2 regions of the Streptomyces rubrogriseus genome follow, and region 1 is predicted to be linked to the other one. Evidence: riboswitches for the same ligand, from Rfam matches in the RefSeq annotation. Region 1 holds a riboswitch; the other holds the start of a gene.

Region 1 (5,740 bases):
CGTTCTTCGTCGGACCGGTCGTCGCCTTCATCGCCACCAAGCGGATCTGCCTCGGCCTCCAGCGCCGGGACAAGGACAAGGTGCTGCACGGACGCGAGTCCGGCATCATCAAGCGCCTGCCGCACGGTGAGTTCATCGAGGTGCACGAGCCGCTCAGCCAGGAGCAGCTGCACACGCTCACGGCGCACGAGCAGTACAAGCCGGCCGAGATCGGCCCGACGGTCGACGAGAACGGCGTCGAGCGCAAGGTGAGCGGCACGCAGAAGCTCCGTGCCAAGCTCAGCGAGTCGTACTACGGCGAGGAGTCGCAGATTCCGAAGCCGACCGTCGAGGAGTACAAGGAGATCACGAGCGGCCACGGCCACCACTGACCCTCCGGCGTCGCCACACCACGGTCGAAGGGCCCCGTTCCGTTCTGCGGACGGGGCCCTTCGCCGTGTCCGGGGCTGGATAGGGTGGGAGCACGATCCCCGTCGACGACACACACGATTCAGGAGCGGCTATGAGCGCTGTGACCCCCGCTGGAGGCGACACCACGGCGGACCGCTCCTGGCCCGCCCTGCTGAACGGACTGCTGGACGGCCGCGACCTGAGCGCGGACGACACCGCCTGGGCGCTGGACGTGATCATGCGCGGCGAGGCGACCGACGTGCAGATCGCCGGGTTCGCGGTGGGCCTGCGGTTCAAGGGGGAGACGGTCGAGGAGATCTCCGGACTGGTCCGCACCATGTACGAACACGCCAACGTGATCGAGGTGCCGGGGAAGACCGTCGACATCGTCGGCACCGGCGGCGACGGCGCCAAGACGGTCAACATCTCCACCATGTCGGCGATCGTCCTGGCCGGCGCGGGTGCGAAGGTCGTCAAGCACGGCAACCGGGCCGCCTCCTCGGCGTCCGGGGCCTCCGACGTCCTGGAGAAGCTCGGGGTCAACCTGGAGCTGACGCCGCAGCGGGTGGCGGAGGTCGCCGAGGAAGCCGGCATCACCTTCTGCTTCGCCGTGAAGTTCCACCCGGCGCTGCGCCACGTGGCGACGGCCCGCGGCCAGCTCGGCATCCGTACGGTGTTCAACTTCCTGGGTCCGCTGACCAACCCCGCCCGGGTGAAGGCCCAGGCGGTCGGGGTCGCGCACGCCCGGATGGCACCGATCGTCGCCGGGGTCTTCGCCGAGCGGGGCCACTCGTCGCTGGTCTTCCGGGGCGACGACGGTCTCGACGAGCTGACCACGACCGCCACCTCCCGGGTCTGGGTCGTGCGCGACGGCCGGGTGACCGAGGAGACCTTCGACCCGCGGGACGTCGGCATCGAGCTGGTGCCGGTCGAGGCGCTGCGCGGGGCCGACGCCTCCTACAACGCCGACGTCGCCCGCCGCCTGCTGGCCGGCGAGAAGGGTCCGGTGCGGGACGCGGTCCTGCTGAACTCGGCGGCGGCCCTGGAGGCCCTGGAGCCCGGCGAGGGGGCGCTGGCCGAGCGGCTGCGGGCCGGGATGGACCGGGCGGCCGAGGCGATCGACTCCGGGGCGGCCCGGCGGGTGCTGGAGCGTTGGGTGGCCGTCAGCAACGCCTGAGCGGCGGCACGGCGGCACCGCGCTACGGCGGTACATGTGACGTGCGTCCCGCGATCCGGACCCGGGTTGCGGGACGCCGATCATTTCCCATAGGTTTTTCGACAGGTCATGAGTGACAGTCATGAGGCCCCGGCCGACTGTCCGGCAACCCTCCGTCCGTGGCGGGGTGCCCCGGGTGAAGACCAGGTCGTGGACAGCAAGGTCCACGGCAAGCGCGGACCCCTCGCGAAACCAGGGGTCCTGGGTCGTCCGAGGGAGTCTCCCGTGAACCAGCGAATGCGATAGGGCCGCAGAGCCCCGCCTCCGCACCCTCCTTTTTCCTCTTTCACAGCGCCCCGCCGCGCGCTGGTCCTCACGGGAGTCCGCCATGTCCGTACCCACCGCTGTCGCCACCCCGCTGCCCGTCCTCGGCCGGGACGTCACCGTGCCGCTCGTCACCGGCGGCGAGGTCGCCTACGCCGCGCTCGACTACGCCGCCAGCGCGCCCGCGCTCCAGCGGGTCTGGGACGACGTGGCCGCCTACGCCCCGTACTACGGCAGCGTGCACCGGGGCGCCGGGTACCTCTCGCAGCTGTCGACCGACCTGTTCGAGAACGCCCGCGGGACGGTCGCCGAGTTCCTCGGCTGCCGGGAGGACGACCAGGTCGTCTTCACCCGGTCCACCACCGACTCCCTGAACCTGCTCGCCGCCGCGCTGCCCGCCGGCTGCCGGGTCTTCGTCTTCGAGACCGAGCACCACGCCTCGCTGCTGCCCTGGCGGAACGCGGACGTGACCTACCTCGACGCCCCGCGCACGCCCGCCGAGGCCGTCGAGACCCTGGAGCGCGCCCTCGCCGCCCGCGAGCCGTACGGGCCCGCCCTGGTCTGCGTCACCGGCGCCTCCAACGTCACCGGCGAGCTGTGGCCGGTGCGGGAGCTGGCCGCCGCCGCCCACGCGCACGGCGCCCGGATCGTGCTGGACGCCGCCCAGCTCGCCCCGCACCACCCGGTGAGCGTGCGCGACCTGGACGTGGACTGGGTCGCCTTCTCCGGGCACAAGCTGTACGCGCCCTTCGGCTCCGGCGTGCTGGCCGGCCGCGCCGACTGGCTGCGCGAGGCGGAGCCGTACCTGGCCGGCGGCGGCGCCAGCCGCAGCGTCTCCCGGCGCGCGGACGGCGGCGTGGACGTGCGGTGGCACGACAGCGCGGCCCGGCACGAGGCCGGATCGCCCAACGTCATCGGGGCCTACGCGATCGCCTCCGCCTGCAAGGCGCTCACCGAGGCCGGGTTCGACTCGCTGGTCGCCCGCGAGGAGTACCTGATCCGGAAGGTGCGCGAGGGCCTCGCCGAGGTGCCCGAGGTGCGTGTCCTGTCCCTCTTCGGGGACGACGCGCCGCGCGTCGGAGTGCTCTCCTTCGTCGTCGAGGGCTGGAACAGCTCGCACTTCGCCGCCGCGCTCTCCGCCGAGTACGGCATCGGCGTGCGCGACGGCCTGTTCTGCGCCCATCCGCTGCTGCGCACCCTGCTCGGCAGCGACCCGCAGACGCAGGGCGAGTGCGGGGCGCCCGAGGCGGCGCCCGGCGAGAAGTCCCTCAACGCCATCCGCGTCAGCTTCGGTGCGGGCACCCCGGACGAGCACGTGGAGCGGTTCGTGAACGCCGTCCGGGAGCTGGTGAGCGACGGCGCCCGCTGGAACTACCGCACCGAGGACGGGCGCTGCGTGCCCGACACCACCTCCGGCGCCCCCGCCCCCGCGGCGGGTAGCGGCGCCTGAGCGGTCCGGCCCGGCAGCCGCGACCCCAGCACCACCATCCGCAGCGCCCGTTCCGTGGCGTCCGTGAGGAGCTCGGAGGCGCGCAGCAACGCGTCCGCCAGGGCCATCGGCGCCGGCATGATCCCGTGGCAGGCGTCCACCCCGGGCACGTCGTGCGCGCCCTCGCCGAGCGTGCCCGCCAGGGCGAGGACGGGCCGGCCGGAGAGCTTGGCGCGGCGGGCCACCTCGGCCGGCACCTTGCCGCGCGGCGTCTGGTGGTCCAGGGCGCCCTCGGCGGTGAGCACCAGGTCGGCCCGGGCGAGGCGGGCGTCCAGGTCGAGGTGGCCCAGGAGCACGTCGAAGCGGGGCAGCAGCCGGGCCCCGACGGCGGCGAGTCCCGCGCCGAGGCCGCCGGACGCGCCGGTGCCTGGCCCCGTGCGCAGGTCGGTGCCGACGACACCGAGGTCGCGGGTGAGTACGCGCGCCCAGTTCTCCAGCCCGGCCGACAACTCCTCGACCTGCGCGGGCGTCGCCCCCTTCTGCGGGCCGAACACCCGGGCCACGCCCCGCTCGCCGCACAGCACGTTGTACGGGTTGCAGGCGACGAGCAGCTCGGTGTCCTTCAGCCGGGCGTCGAGACCGGACGGGTCGATGCGGACGAGGCGGTTCAGCTCCCGTCCGCCGGGGCCGAGTTCGAAGCCGTCCGCGTCCAGCAGCCGGGCCCCGAGCGCCTGGAGCGCGCCCGCGCCTCCGTCGGACGTCCCCGAGTCGCCGCAGCCGACCAGCACCCGCCGCACCCCGGTGCCGAGGGCGGCGCGGATCAGCTCGCCGACGCCGTACGTGGTGGTGGCGCCGGGGTCGCGCAGGGCGCGGGGGACCAGGGACAGGCCCGCGACGGCCGCCATCTCCACCACCGCCGTGTCCCCGGTGCCGAGCAGCGCGAAGTGGGTGCCCACGGGATCGCCGACCGGACCGGTGGCGGCCAGCGCCACCAGCCGCCCGCCGGTCGCCGACGCCAGCGCGACGGCGGTGCCCTCGCCGCCGTCCACGAGCGGGATCCGGTCGATCTCGGCGTCCGGCAGCACCCGGCGGACGCCCGCCGCGATGGCGTCGGCGGCGGCACGGGCGGACAGGGATTCCTTGAATCCGCTGGGGGCCACGACCACACGGTTCAGCACGGGGGACGGACGAGACATGGTGGGCTCCTTCAGCGGGTCACGGGCACGCCGAGCAGCGGCCAGACCGCGGCGGCGAAGAACAGCACGAGCAGGGCGGTCAGCGGCGCCAGTACGGCGGACAGCCGCAGCAGGTCGCGCGGGGTGTAGGTGGGGACGCCGGGCACCTCGGAGAAGAGCGTGACCGGCTTGGCGGAGGCCGGGAGGGTGTGGCAGAACCCGGCCGCCGCCGTCGAGGCGAGCGCGGCGGCGACCGGGTTGACCCCGGCGCCGACGGCCGCGGCGATCACCAGCGGGACCAGCACCGAGGAGCGGGCGGAACGGGACTGCAGGACCAGGTGGGCCGCCGTGCTCACCGCGACCACCACGCCGAGGAAGGCGGCCGGGGCGACGTCCGCGGGCAGGCCCGACACCAGCCACCCCGCCGCACCGGAGTCGGCCAGCGCGACGCCCATCGCCATCGTCGCCGCCATGAACAGCAGCAGCGACCACGGCACGGTCCTCAGCGCGTCCTTGAGCCGTACGGTGCCCAGCGCGGGGGAGGAGGCGACGACCGCGCCGATCAGCGCCACCACGGCGGGGGAGACCCGGTGCACGGGCTCGCTGCACCACAGGGCCACCACCGTGGCCAGCAGCAGCGCGCAGCGCTTCTCGGCCTGCGTCCAGGGGCCGGTGACCGGGCTCTCGCCGTGCCGCTGTATCTCCTCGGCGGTGATGCGGACGGGCCCCGCGCGGTCCGCGCGGCGCGTGGTCGTCAGCAGGACCGTCTCGGCGGCGAGGTGGGAGGAGGCGACCGCCAGCGGCAGGCCGAGCAGCAGCCACTGGGTGAACCCGATCCGGTCCCCGGTCGCCTCCCACAGCACCGACACCGTGATCAGATGCGCACCGGCACCGATCAGGGTCGCCACCGCCGACAGCAGGATCACGGTCGGGAACAGCAGCGCCAGCATCACGACCAGTCGTTTCCGGTCTGCGAGCGCCTTGGCGAGGGCGAGGAACACCGGCAGCGCCAGCGCCGCCCGGCCGGAGGTGGCCGGCACCGCGAAGGCCGTGACGACCAGCGCGGCCGTCGTCAGGTGCACCAGCTGCCGCACCGTGCGCGCCCCGCCCACCAGGAACGCCGCCGCCCGCCCCGCGAGCCCGGTCCTGGCGACCGCGGCGGCCAGCACGAAGGCGCAGATCAGCAGCCACACCGTGTCCTCACCGAGGGTGCCGAACAGGGTGTCGCTGCTGATCACACCGGTCGCGGTCAGCGCGAGACCGGCG
Region 2 (5,740 bases), 6.1 Mb from region 1:
CACGACCGGCGTCCACCCCGGCGTCCCGAACTCCTCGTTGACCGCGTTCGCGACCCGCTCCACCTCGGCCGTGTACTCCCGGTACACGGCGAGGTCCTGCCGCGAGGGGTAGGCGAACGCGACGTGCACGACCCGCTCGCGCCACTCCGGCCGCCCGGCCAGCAGCTCCCGGTAGGCCAGCAGACCGCGCACGATGTTCTTGGACAGCTCGGTGCGGTCCACCCGCACGATGGTGCGGCGGCCCTCCCCGATCTGCTCCCGCAGCTCCGCCATCCGCTCCTCGACGTCGGCCTCGTGCGAGCGCCCCCGCAGGAAGTCCCCGTCGGCGCCGAGCCCGTGCACGCCGATCTCCGTGCCGCCGAGCCCGCCCACCACGGCGTCGCAGCAGGCGGTGAACGCGTCGGCCCAGCGCCGGGTGAGGAAGCCGAGCCGGTCGGCGCCGAGCATCCCGCGCAGCACCTGCTCGGCGATGTCGTCCGGCAGCAGCCGGAAGTAGTCGACCGGGGCCCAGGGCGTGTGCGAGAAGTGGCCGATGCGCAGATCCGGACGCAGCTCGCGCAGCATCCCCGGCACCAGCGTCAGGTGGTAGTCCTGCACGACCGCGACCGCGCCCTCGGCCGCCTCCTCGGCCAGCGCCTCGGCGAAGGCCCGGTTGTACGCCTCGTAGGAGGCCCACTGCCGCCGGAACTCCGCGTCGAAGACCGGCTCCAGGGGCGTCTGGTAGAGCATGTGGTGCACGAACCACAGCACCGAGTTGGCGATCCCGTTGTACGCGTCCGCGTGCACGTCGGCCGGCACGTCCAGCATCCGTACGCCGTCCTCGCCGACCCCGCGCCGCACCGCCTCGCGGTCCCCGTCGGACAGCGCCGAGCACACCCACAGCGCCCCCGCGTCGGGCCCGATGGCCGACAGTCCCGACACGAGCCCGCCACCGCCCCGCTTGGCGTGCAGCGACCCGTCCTCCCGCACCTCGTACGAGACCGGCCCCCGGTTGGAGGCGACCAGCACCTGAGCAGCACCGAAGCTTGAAGCCATACGCCTCAACCTAGCCCGGCCCCTCGCACCTCAAACGTTTCCCCGTGTCACCCCGACGGCGATTCGGTCACGGAGCTTGTGCGGGAAGTGTGAACAGGTTGAGGATGTGCGGTGCACATTTCAACTTTCTGGGGGGTGGGCGCACCATGCCCATACGCACACGGCACCGGCGCACGAGCAGACTCGCGGGCACGGCGGCACTGATCGCGGCCTCCGCGCTGGCCCTGGCCGGCTGCGGGGACGGCGACGCGAGCGCCACCGCGGACGAGGCCCCCGCCAAGGCCACCGCCTCCGCCTCCGACACCGCCACGCCGAGCGGCAGCCCCACTCCCGAGGCGTCCGCCAGCACCGAGACCCCGACTCCCACCCCCACCCCCACCCCCACCGCCGTCACGCTGCCGGACCTCACCGGCGGCAGCATCGGGGCGGCCGTCAGCGCCGCCGAGAAGGCGCACGTCAGCTACACCGTGCGCCTCCAGGGCAGCGGGCAGCGGGCCTCCTCCTGGGGCAGCGGCGAGAAGATCTGCGAGCAGAGCGGCGGCTCCGGCGCCGTGACCTTCACCGTCCCCCGCGACGGCCGCGACTGCGCCGGGCGCCTGCTGCACACGCCGGAGCCGGCCCCCGAGCCGTCGAAGACCCGGGACAGCGGTACCGGCGGAACCAGCGGCGGCACCGGGGACGGCGGCACCGGCGCCTGCGAGCTGATGAGCCCCGCGGGCAACTGCTACGCCGACGGCCAGTTCTGCGCCAAGAAGCACCGGGGCCTGAGCACTCACGGCCGCGGCGGCGAGTACCTGACCTGCGAGCTGGACTCCGGCGGCAGGTGGCGCTGGTCGGACGGCGTCTCCGGCTGAGCCCCGTGGGCCGTTTCCGGTGCCTAGGCCACCCTCCGGGCCGCGTACTCCGCGATCTCCGTCATCGGCGGCCGTTCCTCGGTGTCGACGGCGTAGGTGCGCGGCTCGAAGCCGTCGACGCCCCGCTCGAACTGGGTGAGGGCCGGGCGCACCAGGTGGCCGCGGGCCAGCCGGAGCTGGGCGGTGCGGTAGATCGCCGCGGCCATCCGGCCCAGCGCCCGCCCGTCCTGGTGGCGGTGGACGCGGACCCCGACGTCGACCTGCGCGAGCGCGTCCAGGCCCACCAGGTGCAGGGCGTCGACCAGCATGCCCAGCTCGACGCCGTAGCCGACCGGGAAGGGGAGCCGTTCCAGCAGGGAGCGGCGGGCCGCGTACTCCCCGCCCAGCGGCTGGACGAAGCCGGCCAGCTGCGGCCAGTGCATGTTGAGCAGCGGGCGGGCCATCAGCTCCGTGACCCGGCCGCCCTGCCCGGCCGCCCCGGCCAGCGGGCGGTCGTACATGGCCTTGACCAGGTGCACGTCCGGATCGGTGAGCAGCGGGCCCACGATCCCGGAGACGAAGTCGGCGGAGAACTCGCGCAGGTCCGCGTCGACGAAGCAGACGATGTCCCCGCCGGTGACCAGCAGCGAACGCCACAGCACCTCGCCCTTGCCGGGCACGGCGGGGATGCGGGGCAGGATCGCGTCCCGGTGGACGACGCGCGCCCCGGCCGCAGCGGCCACCTCGGACGTGCGGTCGCTCGACCCGGAGTCCACGACCACGATCTCGTCGACGAGCGGGACCCCGAGCACCAGCTCCCGGCGGATCACCGAGACGATGTCGCCGACCGTCGCCTCCTCGTCCAGCGCGGGCAGCACCACGCTGACCGACTGCCCGGTGGCGTGCTTGGCGGACAGAAGGTGCTGGACCGGCCGGTCCGCGGCCGACCAGGAGCGTGCGTTCAGCCAGCGCTCGACTTCTTCCAGCACGTCCCGTGGTCTCCTTCGTGATCCATTGTGATCCATCTCGCGGTACGGACGACTATCTCAACCGTCCTGGCCTTCGGTTACAGTCTTGAACAACGCGTGGGACCACCGCATGCCGGGGTCGCCGCGCGCACCACCGCGAAACAACTTCATACCGCTCATCCAGAGGGGCAGAGGGATACGGCCCGATGAAGCCCCGGCAACCCTCCAGTCGGTTCTTGTCACACGGACGTGGCGAGGCTCCCGGCTAGGGAAGGTGCCAAATCCGTCTCACGGCGAGATGCGTCGTGAGGAAGATGAGGAGAAAGGGCCTCGCCTCCATGGCTGTGCAGACTGCCGAAACCTCCACGAACCCCGCCGACGGCACCGTCGACCTCGGCCCCGCCGCCGCGCTGAGCTGCCGGGAGTGCGGCCACCGGGTTCCGCTCGGACCGGTCTTCGCCTGCGAAGAGTGTTTCGGCCCCCTCGAGATCGCCTACGACTTCTCGGACCACGACGCCGAGGAACTGCGCAAGCGGATCGAAGCGGGCCCCGCGAACATCTGGCGCTACGCCCCCCTGCTGCCCGTCCCGGCCGACGTCGCGACCAAGCCGAACATCAACCCCGGCTGGACCAAGCTCGTCCAGGCCGACAACCTCGCCCGCGAACTGGGCGTCACCGGCGGGCTGTACATCAAGGACGACTCCGGCAACCCCACGCACTCCTTCAAGGACCGCGTCGTCGCCCAGGCCATCGAGGCCGCCCGCGCCTTCGGCTTCACCACCCTGTCCTGCTCCTCCACCGGCAACCTCGCCGGTGCCGTCGGCGCCGCCGCCGCCCGGGCCGGCTTCCGCTCCTGCGTGTTCATCCCGCACGACCTGGAGCAGGGCAAGGTCGTCATGGCCGCCGTCTACGGCGGTGAGCTGGTCGGCATCGAGGGCAACTACGACGACGTGAACCGCTTCTGCTCCGAGCTGATCGGCGACCCGGCCGGCGAGGGCTGGGGCTTCGTCAACGTCAACCTGCGCCCCTACTACGCCGAGGGTTCCAAGACCCTCGCCTACGAGATCTGCGAGCAGCTCGGCTGGCGGCTGCCCGACCAGATCGTCGTGCCGATCGCGTCCGGCTCCCAGCTGACGAAGATCGACAAGGGGCTGAAGGAGCTGATCGAGCTGGGTCTGGTCGAGGACAAGCCCTACAAGATCTTCGGCGCGCAGGCCGAGGGCTGCTCGCCGGTCTCCACGGCGTTCAAGGCCGGGCACGACGTGGTCCGCCCGCAGAAGCCGAACACCATCGCCAAGTCGCTGGCCATCGGCAACCCGGCCGACGGCCCCTACGTCCTCGACATCGCCCGCCGCACCGGCGGCGCCGTGGAGGACGTGACCGACGAGCAGGTCGTGGACGCGATCAAGCTGCTCGCCCGCACGGAGGGCATCTTCGCGGAGACGGCGGGCGGCGTGACGGTCGGCGTCACCAAGAAGCTGATCGAGAACGGCGTCCTCGACCCGTCGCTCACCACCGTCGTCCTGAACACCGGCGACGGCCTGAAGACCCTCGACGCGGTGGCCGGCACCGGCCTCACCGCCACCATCCGCCCGAACCTGGACTCCTTCCGAGAGGCTGGCCTCGCATGAGCGTGACCGTTCGCATCCCGACCATCCTGCGCACCTACACCGGCGGCAAGGCCGAGGTGAGCGCCGACGGGGCCAACCTCGGGGAGGTCATCTCCGACCTGGAGAAGAACCACACCGGCATCGCCGCCCGCGTCCTGGACGACCAGGGCAAGCTGCGCCGCTTCGTCAACGTCTACGTCAACGACGACGACGTCCGCTTCGAGCAGGGCCTTCAGACGGCGACGCCGGACGGCGCGGGCGTCTCGATCATCCCGGCGGTCGCCGGCGGCTGATCCACCGCGGATACACCTCGTAGTGCGTATTGCCCTCTCCGTAAGAGAAACGGAGGGGGCAATTCCATGTGGTTGAGCGCGGTAGAGTTGGGGAACGCGCTCCCGATCAGCACAACGGGAACCGTTAATTCCTGCCGCCCGCCCGACAAGAAACAGCCAAAGTGCGAGCGTATTTCGCGGCTTTTGTTCCCTTTGCGTGACCCGACTTGACCCGAATTCAGGCGAATTCTCGCCACATTCCGGACCGGGTGCGTCCAGATTTCTCGTCCGATTGACCTGTTGCAGACGGCAGTTGGACAGATACATTCAGCCGCGGTCGACGCGTTCCGGCGCACGCCCCCAGTCGTGAGGGGGCGAGGTCTGACCCGGGTCCGCGAAGTGCGGATCTGTGCAAGGGCCAGTAATAGGGGAGTTAGGCATGGCTCAGGGCACCGTCAAGTGGTTCAACGCGGAGAAGGGGTACGGCTTCATCGCGGTCGACGGTGGTGCGGATGTTTTCGTCCACTACAGCGCGATTCAGATGGACGGCTACCGCACCCTCGAAGAAGGCCAGCGGGTCGAGTTCGAGATCTCGCAGGGTCAGAAGGGCCCGCAGGCCGACATGGTTCGCCTCAGCGCCTGAGACGCGCGGCCACCGCAGCACCCGGTCTTCATCCGAAGGGCCCGTACCTCCAGGGGTACGGGCCCTTCGGCCTGCCCGGACGCCCGTCACCCCCTTGTTCGCGGGGGGCTGAGCGAGCGGCCCGATCCCCGAGAGGCGCTTGCACTCGGCATGGTCGAGTGCTAATCATTGCGTTAGCACTCTGAAGGTGAGAGTGACAACGAAGGACCGGGTCGGTGAGGCCCGCAGGCCGGGTGGGGAAGGAACCACAAGGCCGGCGAGCCGTCCGTCGCGGGCGCGGGCGCGGTCCGAAGGAATCACCCCCAGTCCTGGAGGGACCACTTCACATGGCCAAGATCATCGCGTTCGACGAGGAGGCGCGGCGCGGCCTCGAGCGCGG

The links. Region 1 has a riboswitch for S-adenosylmethionine ahead of Sru02f_RS08215 (aminotransferase class V-fold PLP-dependent enzyme). Riboswitches for the same ligand answer to the same signal wherever they lie in the genome.
Region 2: another riboswitch for S-adenosylmethionine. It lies ahead of thrC (threonine synthase); the one in region 1 lies ahead of Sru02f_RS08215 (aminotransferase class V-fold PLP-dependent enzyme).

What each region holds. Positions count from the first base shown of each region.
Region 1 is NZ_CP116256.1:1,882,930-1,888,669, forward strand. It holds gene qcrB (cytochrome bc1 complex cytochrome b subunit) at 1-371, shown strand, start outside; gene trpD (anthranilate phosphoribosyltransferase) at 503-1,567, shown strand; SAM riboswitch class IV at 1,672-1,788, shown strand; gene Sru02f_RS08215 (aminotransferase class V-fold PLP-dependent enzyme) at 1,935-3,320, shown strand; gene Sru02f_RS08220 (glycerate kinase) at 3,242-4,477, opposite strand; gene Sru02f_RS08225 (SLC13 family permease) at 4,507-5,740, opposite strand, start outside.
Region 2 is NZ_CP116256.1:8,011,639-8,017,378, reverse strand. It holds gene Sru02f_RS36150 (alpha,alpha-trehalose-phosphate synthase (UDP-forming)) at 1-1,035, opposite strand, end outside; gene Sru02f_RS36145 (hypothetical protein) at 1,182-1,889, shown strand; gene Sru02f_RS36140 (glucosyl-3-phosphoglycerate synthase) at 1,913-2,857, opposite strand; SAM riboswitch class I at 3,010-3,157, shown strand; gene thrC (threonine synthase) at 3,175-4,467, shown strand; gene Sru02f_RS36130 (MoaD/ThiS family protein) at 4,464-4,739, shown strand; gene Sru02f_RS36125 (cold-shock protein) at 5,158-5,361, shown strand; gene groL (chaperonin GroEL) at 5,688-5,740, shown strand, end outside.